DNA from 2 places in the Variovorax sp. 160MFSha2.1 genome. Region 2 is predicted to be linked to the other one. Evidence: riboswitches for the same ligand, from Rfam matches in the RefSeq annotation. Region 2 holds a riboswitch; the other holds the start of a gene.
The links. Region 2 has a riboswitch for glycine ahead of gcvT (glycine cleavage system aminomethyltransferase GcvT). Riboswitches for the same ligand answer to the same signal wherever they lie in the genome.
Positions count from the first base shown of each region.

Region 1: it holds a riboswitch for glycine, as region 2 does, so the genes downstream of both, ABL838_RS03970 (D-amino acid dehydrogenase) here and gcvT (glycine cleavage system aminomethyltransferase GcvT) in region 2, are expected to answer to the same signal.

Region 1 covers NZ_CP157624.1:928,206-935,746, reverse strand. The annotation lists gene ABL838_RS04000 (glycosyltransferase) at 1-316, shown strand, start outside; gene ABL838_RS03995 (hypothetical protein) at 321-1,904, shown strand; gene rfbC (dTDP-4-dehydrorhamnose 3,5-epimerase) at 1,920-2,471, opposite strand; gene rfbA (glucose-1-phosphate thymidylyltransferase RfbA) at 2,468-3,364, opposite strand; gene rfbD (dTDP-4-dehydrorhamnose reductase) at 3,388-4,278, opposite strand; gene rfbB (dTDP-glucose 4,6-dehydratase) at 4,275-5,351, opposite strand; glycine riboswitch at 5,469-5,566, shown strand; glycine riboswitch at 5,570-5,675, shown strand; gene ABL838_RS03970 (D-amino acid dehydrogenase) at 5,769-7,088, shown strand; gene ABL838_RS03965 (hypothetical protein) at 7,067-7,541, opposite strand, start outside.
Region 2 covers NZ_CP157624.1:4,177,112-4,184,652, reverse strand. The annotation lists gene ABL838_RS19015 (alpha/beta hydrolase) at 1-65, shown strand, start outside; gene ABL838_RS19010 (DUF3014 domain-containing protein) at 190-1,098, shown strand; gene ABL838_RS19005 (hypothetical protein) at 1,206-1,460, shown strand; gene gcvP (aminomethyl-transferring glycine dehydrogenase) at 1,495-4,410, opposite strand; gene gcvH (glycine cleavage system protein GcvH) at 4,579-4,950, opposite strand; gene gcvT (glycine cleavage system aminomethyltransferase GcvT) at 5,013-6,185, opposite strand; glycine riboswitch at 6,231-6,344, opposite strand; glycine riboswitch at 6,357-6,454, opposite strand; gene ABL838_RS18985 (DUF6506 family protein) at 6,475-6,759, opposite strand; gene ABL838_RS18980 (YkvA family protein) at 6,998-7,408, opposite strand; gene ABL838_RS18975 (hypothetical protein) at 7,458-7,541, opposite strand, start outside.

The DNA of each region.
Region 1 (7,541 bases), 3.2 Mb from region 2:
CGGCTGGCGCATCCTCAAGACGATCATCCGGCTTCACGCAAGCGAGCGTCCCATTGCATTTTTCGGTGCGTGGGCCGCTGCGTTCTGCATCGCCGCGCTCGTGCTCGCCTTCCCGCTTCTGATCCAGTACCTCGAAGCAGGAAACGTCCCCCGGCTTCCCACGGCGGTGCTGTCCGCCTCGCTCATGCTCATGTCCATGCTTGCCCTGACCTGCGGGTTGATCCTGCAGAACATCACCCAGGGCCGGCACGAGATGAAGTGCCTGGCCTTCCTCGGTATTCCGGCCACTCGCGCCGACACCACGGCCGGGCACTGAGAAGATGAAATTCCTGAAAGAGACGAGGGTTCCGATCTGGCTGGTCCTGGGTCTGGGCGCACTGGTCTATTGCTACTTCTATCTGAACCACCCGGCTCTGCCAGGCAACAACCTCGCGTACCCCAGAGGGTGGTGGGGCTGGTTCGATCAAGGGGAATACATCAAGGCAGCAGCCGCCATCAGGGCAGGAGACTTTTCTCCCGGCAAGCATGCCTATCCGCCACTGTACCCCGCGATCGGTTCGATCTTCCTGCCGTTCCTGCCGGTACACCCGTTCTTCTTCTTCAACCTGCTGGGCCTGCTGGCGTTCTCATACGTCTTCGTCGCGTTCGCAACACGTTACGTATCGCAGCTCGAAGCATTCTTGTTGCTTGCGATTTCGCTGTACTTCAACGAAATCATCATCCTCAACTTCGCGATCCCGTGGACGACCACGGGCACCGCGGTGATATATGCAGCGACCATCTACCAGCTTCTCCGAAAGTCGAAACAGGAAAAGCTGAATAGTGGAATAGCGCTGGAGAGCATCAAGGCTTTTTGCTTCTCGGGTCTGTTCAGCCTTCTGGTAGTCCTTCGTCCAGTCGATGCAGGAGCCGCTGCCGTCTTCTACCCGGCATACCTGTATTTCTCGTACAAAAGCCTGAGCCTGAGCGGGACGGCAGCCCCAACACGCAACGCGTTCCTCTTCGCTCAGGTGGTTGCACTCGGTGCCGGGCTGCTCATCGGGATCAGCCTGTTTTTCCTGTTCAACCTGAAGGTCTACGGCCAGATATTGGGTGGCTATTTCAAGTCGACAGCGGTGGGCTCCGGCTATTTCCCTCTGGAGCTGCCGAGGAAGATCTTCTCGCTGGTCTTTGATTCGTACACGTTTTTCCTGGAGCCCAATGGATCGCTGGTCACGCATTTTCCATGGTTGATATTGGGCATCGTGGGAACGCTTGCGGCTCTGTTGCGTGGCCCGGCGCTGCTTCGCATGATGGCGGCAGCCATCTGCCTGCAGTTCTGCCTGTATGCGCCCTATGGCGACCTGCTGCCAAACGGGGTCTATAGGTACTACAACATCCACTACTTCAAGTGGATGTTTCCGTACCTTGCATTCTTTGGCTGGCTCGTGGTCCGATGGATATTTGAAGGTTCCGAAACTCCGCGCGCCAAGAGACTCGCTTTCCGGTCTCTAGCTGTTGTTGTCGCTGTCAGCGCGATGCTAGCCGTTCAATACAAGGTAAAACCGGCGTCGCCAATTGCCATCGAAAAAATCGGTCCCAGCAACAGCATCTCCTTCTCGGCCAACGGGGACGGCATCGACTTCATCGATTTCTACGGCTTGGCCGGGGGCTTCAACGAAATCTACCTCGGCGACCACCATATGCTCGCAGATGGAAAACCATTGATTCGCGTCAGGGAATTCCGACTGCTGCCCGCGCCATGGGGGGTACGCGTTTTCTTCAATCGACGGATAAGAGCCAAGGAGTTCCTGCTCACACCCGACAAAGGTGTCAATCCACCTTCAGATGAATTGAAGATAAAAGCCTCGACCTATCGGTTCAGTCTGGGGTGGCCTCGTCTTGTCCATGACGATCCACGATGACCGCGCCCCCTGCGGTCACTGCTGGAACACTTCAGCAGCGTCGAAGGTGGCTCCTGCTGCATCCTTTGCGGACAACACAGGGGCACCGCCGACATCAGGCCACTGGACGCCGATCGATGCATCATCCCAACGGATGCACCGCTCGTGCGCCGGCGCATAGTAGTCGGTGGTCTTGTAGAGAAAGTCGGCCGTCTCGCTCAGCACCAGGAATCCGTGGGCAAATCCTGCCGGCACCCACAACTGCCTGTGATTGCTGGCCGAAAGCTCGACGCCGACCCAACGGCCAAAGGTGGGTGACGCGCGCCGGATATCCACCGCAACATCGAACACGGCGCCGCTGACCACTCGCACGAGTTTTCCCTGCGGCTGCTGGATCTGATAGTGCAGCCCGCGCAGCACGCCTTTAGCCGAGCGCGAATGGTTGTCCTGCACAAAATCGACGTGCTGGCCAACAGCCTCGTCGAACGCCTTCTGGTTGAAGCTTTCCAAGAAGAAGCCGCGCGCATCGCCAAAGACCTTGGGCTCGATCACGAGCACATCGGGAATCGCAGTCGGCGTCGCCTTCACGAGCGCACCTCCTCACCCAGCAGATGCTTCAGGTATTTGCCATATCCACTCTTGGCCAACGGCGCCGCCAGCTTCTCGAGCTGCTCGCCCGTGATGAACCCATTGCGCCACGCAATCTCCTCCGGACACGCAATCTTCAACCCCTGCCGATGCTCCAGCGTCGCGATGAACTGGCCTGCTTCCAGCAGGCTATCGTGCGTTCCCGTGTCCAGCCACGCATAGCCACGTTGCATGATCTGCACGTTCAGCTGATCGAGATCCAGATACGCCTGATTCACCGCGGTGATTTCCAACTCGCCACGCGCGCTCGGCTTCACCGCCTTAGCGATGTCCACCACCTGGTTGTCGTAGAAGTAGAGGCCGGTCACCGCATAGCTGCTCTTTGGCTTGAGCGGCTTCTCCTCGATGCTGCTCGCCTTGCCCTTGTCATCGAATGCAACGACGCCGTAGCGCTCCGGGTCCTGCACGTGATAGGCGAATACGGTGGCACCGGACTCCTTCGCATCCGCATCGGCCAGCAGGTGCACGAAGTCATGGCCATAGAAGATGTTGTCGCCCAGCACCAGCGCGCTCGACGAATTTCCTACGAATTTGTCCCCGATGATGAACGCCTGTGCCAGCCCGTCCGGACTCGGCTGCACCGCATACTGCAGGTTGATACCCCACTGGCTGCCATCACCCAGCAGTTGCTGGAAGCGCGGCGTGTCCTGCGGCGTGCTGATGATCAGGATGTCGCGCATGCCACCCAGCATGAGCGTGCTGAGCGGGTAGTAGATCATCGGTTTGTCGTACACCGGCAGCAGCTGCTTGCTGATCGCCAGGGTCGCGGGATGCAGGCGCGTGCCCGAACCACCGGCCAGGATGATGCCCTTGCGTTGCGTCGTCTTGGTCATGCTCTTTCTTCTCGTGGGATTCTTCAAAGGATCTCGCGCAGCATGCGCGCGACGCCTTCCTGCCACGGGGGCAGGCGCAGGCCGAACGTGGTCTGCAGCTTGCGGGTGTCGAGGCGCGAGTTGTGCGGGCGCTTTGCCGGGGTCGGGAATGCGCTGGTCGGAACGGGCTCGACGGCGTCGGGCCCGGCCTTGAGTTCGACGCCTGCCTGCTGCGCCATTTCGAGCACGAAGCGCGCGTAGCCGTACCACGTCGTCTCGCCGCCGGCGATCGCGTGATAGAGGCCGGCCTTGGAAGGGTCCTGCAGCGTCGCGCGGATGGCGTGCGCCGTCACGTCGGCCAGCAGCTCCGCGCCGGTGGGCGCACCGAACTGGTCGTCGATGACGGTGAGCTTGTCGCGCTCCTTGGCCAGCCGCAGCATGGTCTTGGCGAAGTTGCCGCCGCGCGCGGCGTACACCCAGCTGGTGCGGAAGATCAGGTGCCTGGCGCAGTGCCGGGCCACCAGTTGTTCGCCTTCGAGCTTGGTGCTGCCGTAGACGCTGAGCGGGCCGGTCGCATCGCCTTCCTTCCACGGCGTGGTGCCGCTGCCGTCGAAGACGTAGTCGGTCGAGTAGTGGACCATCAGCGCGCCGATCTTCTGGGCCGCCTCGGCCACCACGCCGGGCGACGTGGCGTTGAGCTTGCGCGCGAACTCGGGTTCGCTCTCGGCCTTGTCGACGGCGGTGTGCGCAGCTGCATTGACGATCACGTCGGGGCGCACCTTGAGCACCGTGTCGGCGAGTTCCTCGGGCCGGCTGAAGTCGGCGTGGAAATCGGTGCTGTCGAAGTCGAGCGCGACCAGTTCACCGAGCGGCGCCAGGCTGCGCTGCAATTCCCAGCCGACCTGTCCGCCCTTGCCCAGCAGCAGCAGCTTCATGCCGCGGCCTTCGCGTTGTTGTCGTACTGCTTCTCGACCCATTCGCGGTACGCGCCGCTTTGCACGTTGCGCACCCATTCGCTATTCGCGAGATACCACTCGACGGTCTTGCGGATGCCGGTGTCGAAGGTTTCGGCGGGCTTCCAGCCGAGTTCGCGCTCGAGCTTGCGTGCGTCGATGGCGTAGCGGCGGTCGTGGCCCGGGCGGTCGGTGACGTAGGTGATCTGTTCCTTGTACGGTTTGCCGTCGGCGCGGGGGCGCAGTTCGTCGAGCAGGGCGCAGACTGTGTTGACGATCTCGATGTTGGGCTTCTCGTTCCAGCCGCCGACGTTGTAGGTCTCGCCGAGCTTGCCGGCTTCGAGAACGCGGCGGATGGCGCTGCAGTGGTCCTTCACGTAGAGCCAGTCGCGCACCTGCATGCCGTCGCCGTACACGGGCAGGTTCTTGCCGGCCAGCGCGTTGACGATCATCAGCGGGATCAGCTTCTCGGGGAAGTGGAACGGGCCGTAGTTGTTCGAGCAGTTGGTGGTCAGCACCGGCAGGCCGTAGGTGTGGTGCCAGGCGCGCACGAGGTGGTCGCTGGCGGCCTTGCTGGCCGAATAGGGGCTGTTGGGCTCGTACTTGTTCTCTTCGGTGAAGGCCGGGTCGGTCTTGGAGAGCGAACCGTAGACCTCGTCGGTCGAGACGTGCAGGAAGCGGAAGGCCGACTTCTGCTCGGCCGGCAGCGCGCCCCAGAAGCCGCGCACCGATTCGAGCAGGCGGAAGGTACCGAGCACGTTGGTCTGCACGAAGTCCTCGGGGCCGTGGATCGAGCGGTCCACGTGCGACTCGGCGGCGAAGTTGACCACGGCGCGGGGCTTGTGCTCGGCGAGCAGGCGGTCGATCAGGGCGCTGTCGCCGATGTCACCCTGCACGAAGATGTGCTTGGGGTTGCCCTTGAGCGACGCGAGGGTCTCGAGGTTGCCGGCGTAGGTCAGCTTGTCGAGATTGACGACGGGCTCGTCGCTGTTCGCGATCCAGTCGAGTACGAAGTTGGCGCCAATGAAGCCGGCGCCGCCGGTAACCAGGATCATGAAGTCCCCTGCAGTTATGTGGAACGATCGCCGTCCGGCAGATCAACAGGTGATTATCCCATTGGCCCAAGGGAGAGAATCCAGAGGTTGGCGCCCGAGCAGGCTCCGCCTACAATCGCCTCCACTGCAGGAGAGCGGGCCACCCGGTGGCCCTACCGAAGGCGCAAACTCCCATAAACGCTCAGGTCGGCCTCGCAAGGGCCTGTACTGCAACAACTGAAACGCCGTCTGGAGAGCCGCCACGCCATGTGGCGCACCGAAGGAGCAAACCCTCTGCGGGCGCAGCGGGTGAATCTCTCAGGTACCGAGGACAGGGGGAGCGGCAACTTGGACTGCGGTCGTCCGGTTGTTTTTGCTATTCATTCAATAGCAATCCACGCCCGCCATTCAAGCGCTGCAACCTCAAAGGTACTTGAAATGCGCGTGATCGTCCTCGGCGCCGGCCTGCTCGGCGTGACTTCGGCTTACTACCTCCAGCAACTCGGCCACGAAGTGACCGTGATCGACCGGCAGGCCACCCCGGCCGCCGAAACCAGCTTCGCCAACGGCGGGCAGATCTCCGTCAGCCATGCCGAACCCTGGGCCAACCCCAGCGCGCCGCTGAAGGTGCTGCAATGGCTGGGCAAGGAAGACGCCCCGCTGCTCTTCCGCATGCGCGCCGACATGCGCCAGTGGCTCTGGGGCCTGCAGTTCCTGCGCGAATGCACGCCGGCGCGCACCCGCCACAACATCGAACAGATCGTTCGTCTGGGTACATACAGCCGTTCGATGTTGCAACAGTTGCGCCGCGACACCGGCCTCAACTACGACCAGCGCACCCAGGGCATCCTGCACTTCTATACGACGCAGAAGGAGTTCGACGGTGCTCTCGAGCCCGCCGAGCAGATGCGCACCCTGGGCTGCGAGCGCCGCGTCATCTCGGCCGACGAGGCCGTGAAGATCGAGCCTGCCCTCGCCCACATCCGCCCCAAGCTGGCCGGCGCCACCTACACGGCCGAAGACGAATCCGGCGACGCCAACCGCTTCGCGCGTGAACTCGTGGGGCTGGCCGCCGCCGCGGGCGTGAAGTTCCTGATGAGCCACACCGTCACCGCGCTGCGCGAGGCCGGCGGCATCATCGACCACGTCGAGGCCACCGACAGCGAAGGCCGCTTCCAGCGCATCCGCGGGGACGCCTTCGTGCTGGCGATGGGCTCGCTGAGTCCGCTTTACGCAGCGCCGCTGGGCATCCGGTTGCCGATCTATCCTGCGAAGGGCTACTCGGTGACCCTGCCCGTCAAGGACGCCTCCAAGGCCCATCAGGTCTCGCTGACGGATGACGAATTCAAGCTCGTCTTCTCGCGCTACACCTCGGCTTCGGGCGACCGCTTGCGCATCGCCGGCACCGCCGAGCTCAACGGCTACGACCGCGACCTGAACCGCGTGCGCTGCGAGGCCATCGTGCGCCGCGTCGAAGAACTCTTCCCCGGCGCCGGCGACACCACCCAGGCCCAGTTCTGGACCGGCCTGCGCCCCGCCACGCCGAGCAATGTCCCGCTGATCGGCAAGACGAAGCTGCCGAACCTGTTCCTCAACACTGGCCATGGCACCCTCGGGTGGACGCACGCCTGCGGCTCGGGCAAGTCGATCGCGCGGATCGTGAGCGGGCTGGAACCGGAGGTGGATTTCGCGTTCACGGGCATAGCCCGCCCAGGTGGCTCGAAGACGAGCCGCCTTCACTCCACGAGCGCGTCCTGAGGCCGAACACTCGCTGTTTCGCTTCCGTCACGACTGCTGTCGCCCGTCGGCAGCATGTCGACTCTCAGCAACTGAAGACCGAAGCCGATGCGGCGAGCATCGGCGCTTTCGGCGACATCGCAAGGCCTGTGGGCGCCGCTCACGAATATCTCGGCATCCAGCAATGGTCTGCCGTGCAGTTTCCGGATCTCCAGGTCACAGAAAAATCTCAGTGAATCGCCCGTCTTGACGATTTGGCAGGCACTGCCGTTGATCCGCAGATCGACTTCGACCGGCGCACTTCCACTGGGTTGATAGGCGGCCCCTGTTACGGTGACTCGCACCTTGCCGGCAGCGGGCAACTCCGCGGTATCGAGTACGAGCAGAAAGGAGGCGGTGCCTTCGGCGCTCCACGCACCCCAGGGTTCAGGCTCGTGCCAGCCGGCTGTGAGACCCGGCACATGGAGGCTTCCG
Region 2 (7,541 bases):
CGGCCGAGCTGCAGGCCACGCTGGCGTGGCTGCAGTCGCTGAGCGCGCAGGCAGGCCCAGCTTGAGCGACTGAACTTCAGCGCGGTCGCCGCGTCACAGGGCGTTACGACGAGGCGGGCCGGCCATGACCCGATCTGGTGCACCATAGCCGCTCGCCTTCCTGACACTCCAGCACAAGGAACCGCCCCTATGTCCGACAGCGACACCCGCGACACCCCCGAGTTCAGGCCCCGCCGCGAAACGCCCATAGGAACCATCGTCGTCGGCGTGCTCGTGCTGCTCGCGGCCGCGTTCTTCGGCTGGCGCTGGTACCAGCAACAGCAGCAGGCCCCCGAGGCCACGCCGGTGGCCACGGCACCGAACGACGGGGCGCCGCCCGCGCCGGCACCCGCGCCCGCACCTCAATCCCAGGAACCGCGAAACCCGATGGACGGGATCGCGGTGCCCGACGCGGGCCTGACCACTGCCACCGACACCGATGCGCGCGTGATGAAGGCGCTGGTCGACCTGTTCGGCAGCAAGAACGTGGCCGACTTCCTGCAGTTCGACGGCATCGTGCGGCGCTTCGTGGCGACGGTGGACAACCTCGCGCGCGAGCAGGCACCCGCGAGCGCGTGGCCGGTGCAGCAGACCAAACAGCGCTTCATCACCTCGGGGCAGGGCGACAAGCAGGTCATCGCCGCCAACAACGCGGCGCGCTACAACCCCATCGTGCTGTTCGCCGAGTCGGTCGATCCGGCGAAGGCGGCCAAGGCCTATGCGCGGCTCTATCCGCTCTTCCAGAAGGCCTATGAAGAGCTGGGCTATCCGGGGCGCTACTTCAACGACAGGCTCGTCGCCGTGATCGACCACCTGCTGCAGGCGCCCGAGCCCGCCGGTCCGGTGCAGGTGCGGCTGGTCGAGGTGAAGGGCGACGTTCCCTCGCAGCGCCCGTGGGTGCGTTACGAGTACGCCGATCCGCAGCTGGAGGCCATGTCGTCGGGCCAGAAGATCATGGTGCGCATGGGCCTGGAGAACGAGCGCAAGGTGAAGGCCGCCATGCGCGCCTTCCGCGAGCAGGTGGCCACGGGCGACGTGGCCAGGAAGAAGCAGCCCTGACGCAGCGGGCGTTCTTCCGGCGCTCCGTGTAGGCGCACACCGATTGCATGCCCTGCGGTTGTCGCGGAGGCTTGGTTGGCGAAACCCAAGCTCCGGAGGACAACCGTATGAACCAGATGAGCGTCGACCTCTACCAGAGTGCCACCGATTCGGAGAAATTCCTTGCGCTTCCCGCGGGCACAGACCCCGCTGAACTCATGGGCCCGATGACCTTCGACCGGGACTACGCGCAGATCAAACGTTACCGCGAGGCATTCATGTTCGATCCGTCGGAGGCCTATGCGGGCGTCAATGCCGCGAAGATCGCGGCCGACATCCTCACCGTGAAGTGGGCGACCTACCGCCGCGACCCTTCGTCATAGAAGGACGCGGCTTCCTTTCCCTCGGTCACTTCGCTCAGGCCTCTTCGGCTTCCTCGCTGTACTCGCTCACCGGCACGCAGCTGCAGAACAGGTTGCGGTCGCCGTAGACGTTGTCGACGCGGCCGACCGGCGGCCAATATTTGGCGCTCTTGAGTTCGGCCAGCGGTAACGCGCCAAGCTCGCGCGAGTACGGGTGGCTCCACTCGCTGCCCAGCAGGCTCGCGGCCGTGTGCGGCGCGTGCTTGAGCGGGTTGTCCTCCTTCGGCCAGACGCCTTCCTCGATGCGGCGGATCTCGCCGCGGATGGCGATCATCGCGTCGATGAAACGGTCGAGCTCGGCCAGCGGCTCGCTCTCGGTGGGCTCCACCATCAGCGTGCCGGGCACGGGGAAGCTCAGCGTGGGCGCGTGGAAGCCGTAGTCGATCAGGCGCTTGGCTACGTCTTCTGCGGTGACGCCGCTGGTGTCCTTGAGCGGGCGCAGGTCCAGGATGCACTCGTGCGCGACGTGGCCGTTGGGGCTCGCGTACAGCGTCGGGTAGTGGTCCTTCAGGCGCGCGCTGATGTAGTTGGCGCTCAGGATGGCCGTCTCGGTCGCGGCCTGCAGGCCCTTGGCGCCCATCATGCGGCAGTACATCCAGCTGATCGGCAGCACGGCCGCATTGCCCAGCGGCGCGGCCGACACCGCGCCCACGCCGTTCGACGCCACGCCGGCCGTGGCATGGCCCGGCAGGTAGGGCACGAGGTCTTCCACCACGCAGACAGGGCCCACGCCCGGGCCGCCGCCGCCGTGCGGAATGCAGAAGGTCTTGTGCAGGTTCAGGTGGCTCACGTCGCCGCCGAACTCGCCCGGCGCGGCCACGCCGACCAGCGCGTTCATGTTGGCACCGTCGACGTACACACGGCCGCCGTGCGCATGCACCAGTTCGCACAGCTCCTTCACGCGGGTTTCGAACACGCCGTGGGTGCTGGGGTAGGTGATCATCACCGCGGCCAGATTGGCGCTGTGCTTCTCGCAGGCGCGCTTGAGGTCGTCGAGGTCCACGTTGCCCTGCGCGTCGCAGGCCGTCACCACCACCTGCAGGCCGACCATCTGCGCGCTGGCCGGGTTGGTGCCGTGCGCCGACGACGGAATCAGGCAGATGTTGCGGTGGCCCTGGCCCTTGGCCTCGTGGAAGGACTTGATGGCCAGCAGGCCCGCGTACTCGCCCTGCGAGCCGGCGTTGGGCTGCAGGCTGATGCCCGCGTAGCCGGTGGCCTCGCACAGCCAGGCGCGCAACTGGGCGTCGAGCTGGGCGTAGCCCTGCAGCTGGTCGGCCGGCGCGAAGGGGTGGATGTTGGCGAACTCGGGCCAGGTGATGGGGATCATCTCGCTGGTCGCGTTGAGCTTCATGGTGCAGCTGCCCAGCGGGATCATGCTGCGGTCGAGCGCCAGGTCCTTGTCGGACAGGCTGCGGATGTAGCGCAGCATCGCCGTCTCGCTCTTGTGCGTGTTGAACACCGGGTGCGTGAGGAAGGCGCTGCTGCGGCGCAGTTCCTCGGGAATCAGCGGCGTGGTGCTGCCCGAGAGATCGTCGAAGCGCGGCGCCTGCTTGCCGGCGGGCGCGAACAGACCCCACAGCGTTTCGACGTCGGCGCGCGTGCTGGTCTCGTCCAGCGAGATGCCCAGGTGCTGCTGCAGGCGCTGGCGCAGGTTGACGCCGGCCGCTTGCGCGCGTTCGATGATCGCCTGCGTGTCTTCGCCGGTGCGGATGGTCAGCGAGTCGAATGCGGTGGCGTTCACGGGTTTACGGCCCATCTGCGCGAGGCCCTTGGCCAGCACGGCGGTGAGCGCGGCCACGCGCTGCGCGATGCGCGTGAGGCCGTCGGGCCCGTGGTACACGGCGTACATGCTGGCCACCACGGCCGGCAGCACCTGCGCGGTGCAGATGTTGGAAGTGGCCTTCTCGCGGCGGATGTGCTGCTCGCGCGTCTGCAGCGCGAGGCGGTAGGCGGGCTGGCCGTGCGTGTCGACGCTCACGCCCACGAGGCGGCCCGGCAGAGAGCGCTTGAACTCGTCGCGGCAGGCCAGGTAGGCGGCGTGCGGGCCGCCGTTGCACAGCGGCATGCCGAAACGCTGCGTGGTGCCGCAGACGATGTCGGCGCCCCATTCGCCGGGGGGCGCCAGCAGCGTCAGCGCCAGCAGGTCGGCCGCGACGATGAAGGCGGCGTCGCACTGGTGCGCATGGCCCGCGAGCGGGCGCAGGTCGTGCACGTGGCCGGTGGTGGCGGGGTACTGGGCGAGCACGCCGAAGAAGGCGCCGCTCACCATCAGGTGCGGCAGCGTTTCCGACACGGTGCTCACCTTGACCTCGATGCCCAGCGGCGCGGCGCGGGTCTTGATGACTTCGATGGTCTGCGGATGGCAGTCGCCCGACACGAGGAACACGTTGCTCTTGGCTCTAACGCTGCGCTTGGCCAGCGTCATCGCCTCGGCGGCGGCCGTGGCCTCGTCGAGCATCGAGGCGTTGGCGATGGCCATGCCCGTGAGGTCGCACACCATCGTCTGGAAGTTGAGCAGGGCTTCCATGCGGCCCTGCGAGATCTCGGCCTGGTAGGGCGTGTAGGCGGTGTACCAGGCGGGGTTCTCGAGGATGTTGCGCAGGATCACGCCCGGCGTGTGGTTGCCGTAGTAGCCCTGGCCGATGAAGTTGCGGAACACCTTGTTCTTCGACGCCATCGCCTTGAGCTCGGCCAGCGCGTCGGCTTCGGTGACCGGGGCGGGCAGGCGCATCGGCTTCGAGCGGCGGATGGCGGCGGGCACGATGCCGTCGATGAGCTCCGCGCGCGTTTCCGACCCGATCGCCGGCAGCATGCGCGCCTCGTCCGCCGCGTCGATGCCGATGTGGCGGGCAATGAATTCTTCGGCGTTCTCGAGTTCTTGCAGGGTGGGAAGGGCAGCGGGCTTCGACATGGCAGTGCTGTTGATAAGAGCTTGGGGCGGGGGAGCGGGGTCAGAACGCAGAAGTCGCGAAGGTCTCGCAGAGGTCGCAGAAGGAAAACCAAAAGATGATTCGGTTTCTTCTGCGACTTCTGCGTAGTTTTTGTATTCCTTCTGCGTTCGGCTGTCCGATTTCGAGGATCAGGATTCGGCAGCGAACTTGTCGTACGAGGCCGCGTCCAGCAGCGCGTCGAGCTGCGAGGGGTCGCTCAGCTTGACCTTGAAGAACCAGCCGGCGGCCAGCGGGTCGCTGTTGGCGAGCGACGGGTCGGCGCGCAGCTCTTCGTTCACTTCGGTGATTTCGCCCGACACGGGCATGAACACGTCGGCGGCGGCTTTCACCGATTCGACGACGCCGGCGACATCGCCCTGCGCGAAGGTCTTGCCGACTTCGGGCAGGTCGACGAACACCACGTCGCCCAGCGCGTCCTGTGCGTGCACGGTGATGCCGACGGTGGCCGCGTCGCCTTCGGCCGACACCCATTCGTGGTCCTTGGTGTACTTGATGCTCATGGTGGAAAACTCCTCGTGGAAAAAATGGTTCGGGGGTGCAGAGCCTAGCCGGTCAGCCGCGTTCAGCCGCGGTAGTAGCGGGTGGGCACGAAGGGCATGGTCGACACCTCCATCGGCACCGACTTGCCGCGCACGATGGCCTGCACGCGCGTGCCCGGCTCGGCGAACGCGGTGGCCACGTAGCCCATGGCGATGCAGCGGTCGGCCGTGGGGCCGAGCAGGCCGCTGGTGACAGTGCCGATGTCCTGGCCCTCGAAAGACTGCAGCACCGTGCCGTCGCGCACCGGAATGCGCTCCAGCGCGACGAGGCCCACGCGTTTGCGCTTCAGCGTGTCGTGGTCGGTGTGTCCGGCCGCGCCGGCGGTGGAGGCGGCGAGCTGCGCGAGCACCTTCGCGGCACCCGGAAAACCGCCTTCGCGCGCGCCGCCCGCGCGGCGCACCTTCTGCATCGCCCAGTTGAGCGAGGCCTCGACGGGCGTGGTGGTGGTGTCGATGTCGCTGCCGTAGAGGCAAAGTCCCGCCTCGAGCCGCAGCGAATTGCGCGCTCCCAGGCCTATGGGCTTGACCTCGGGCTGGGCCAGCAGCAGGCGGGCGAGGCGTTCGGCGTCGGATGCGGCCACCGAGATCTCGAAGCCGTCTTCTCCGGTGTAGCCGCTGCGGGTGACGAAGGCCGCAATGCCGTCGATCTGCACCGCTCCGCCCGTCATGAACACGAAGCGCTCGACGCCGGGCGACAACCGCGCCAGCGTGGCCGCAGCCTGCGGGCCCTGCAGCGCGAGCAGCGCGTTCTCGGGCAGGGGGCGCACCTCGCAGCGCGAGCCGATCTTCTTCTGGATATGGGCGATGTCGGCAACCTTGCAGGCGCCGTTGACGATCACGAAGATCGAGCCGTTGCCCTCGTTGAAGAACATCAGGTCGTCGAGGATGCCGCCCTCGTCGTCCAGCAGCAGGCCGTAGCGCTGCTTGCCGGCGGGCAGGTCGATCACGTCGACGGGCATCAGGGTCTCGAAGGCGGCCGCGGCGTCGGGCCCGACCAGGCGCAGCTGGCCCATGTGGGAAATGTCGAAGAGGCCGGCCGCGTCGCGCGTGTGCTTGTGCTCGGCCATCAGGCCCGCCGGGTACTGGACCGGCATCGAATAGCCGGCGAAGGGCACCATGCGGGCGCCCAGCTCCAGGTGGAGGTCATACAGCGGCGTCTTGAGAAGTTCGGTAGCGGGGGCGGAAGAAGCGGCCACGGGGCACTCCAAAGGGGCAGTCGAAATCCATGACGCAAGCCATGGGCCACCCCTGCTGTCCGCTTTACCTGAGAGATTCGCCCCACGATCGGGGTTTGCTCCTTCGGTGGGCCGCTGCTCCTGTTTTGGATGCGGCGGCCTCTCTCCAGCAAGGAAACGCCGGTTTTCACCGGCGCCTCGTCAGTCCTTTTGCCTGAGCGTTCGGGGGAAATTTGCCCCCTGCGCCTTCGGCGGCCCCGGCATGCGGGGCTCTCTCCTGACTTTCGAGAGTGTAGTTGATCGGGTATCGCTAGGAGAACAGACGGTGCATCGAGTCGATCGACTCCGGCCCGTACGCGACCACGCCAACGGGCACGGCGTAGTCGATGGCCTCGATGATCTTGCCCGCCCACACGGGGCTGAATCCGCCGCAGAGTTCGATGAGCTGTACACCTTCCCGAACCATCTCCTGCGCAACCTCGATACCTTCGGAGGCGGTTGCGACTCCTACGACCTTCATTCGGAACTTGTCTGTTCCCTGATGCTGGACAAATCGGTCTCCCGTCACGATGAATCCGAAACTTGTGAGAGCCATGGGCTTGTTCTCCCTTTATGCATTGATGAGCGTTGAGGCAAGCGGTGCCTCTGGCGGCTGCTTGCTCGGTTCAGCGTACACCTTGCAGCGCTTCGCATCCGCAAGATTCATGACCACCGGTTCCAGATGTCCGATGTACGGTCGGACACGATGAAGCAATGCCGAAGCCGCTGGCGTCGGCCGGCTTTTCATTCGCAGCGATTCGGCGCGCTCCGCAACGACCATCTTCTCGATGCGCTCAGCGCACCCACAGGTACCACGCCCCTGCGGCGACCGCGATCCACACGGCCACGACCAGCGCGGCGCCCCAGCGGCTGGTCGGCCTCGAGCCCGAGCTTTGCATCCAGGCATCGGCCCGCTCGCGGCATTCGGCGAGCACGGACGCGGGAATCAGCCGGACCGCGAGCCAGATCAGCCCCGGCAGCAGCAGCACGTCGTCGACGTAGCCCAGCACCGGAATGAAGTCGGGGATCAGGTCGATCGGGCTGAGCGCATAGGCCACCACGAAAACACCCAGCGCCTTCGCATACCAGGGCGTGGAGGCGTGCCGGCAGGCGAACCAGAGGGTGACGCCGTCGCGCTTGAGGCGCCTGGCCCAGCTGCGAAGGCGCTCGGACAACGAGGTGGAGGCGGGAGGCGGGGAATTCACCCGGCGATGGTGTCACAGGCCGTGGCGGCCATCGCCCCGATCGAAGTTCTCAGTGAATCACTTCGGCCGGCGGCAGCAGCCGGTCGATGCGCTCGCGCAGCGACTCGGCGCGCTCCGCGCCCGCGGTCTTCTC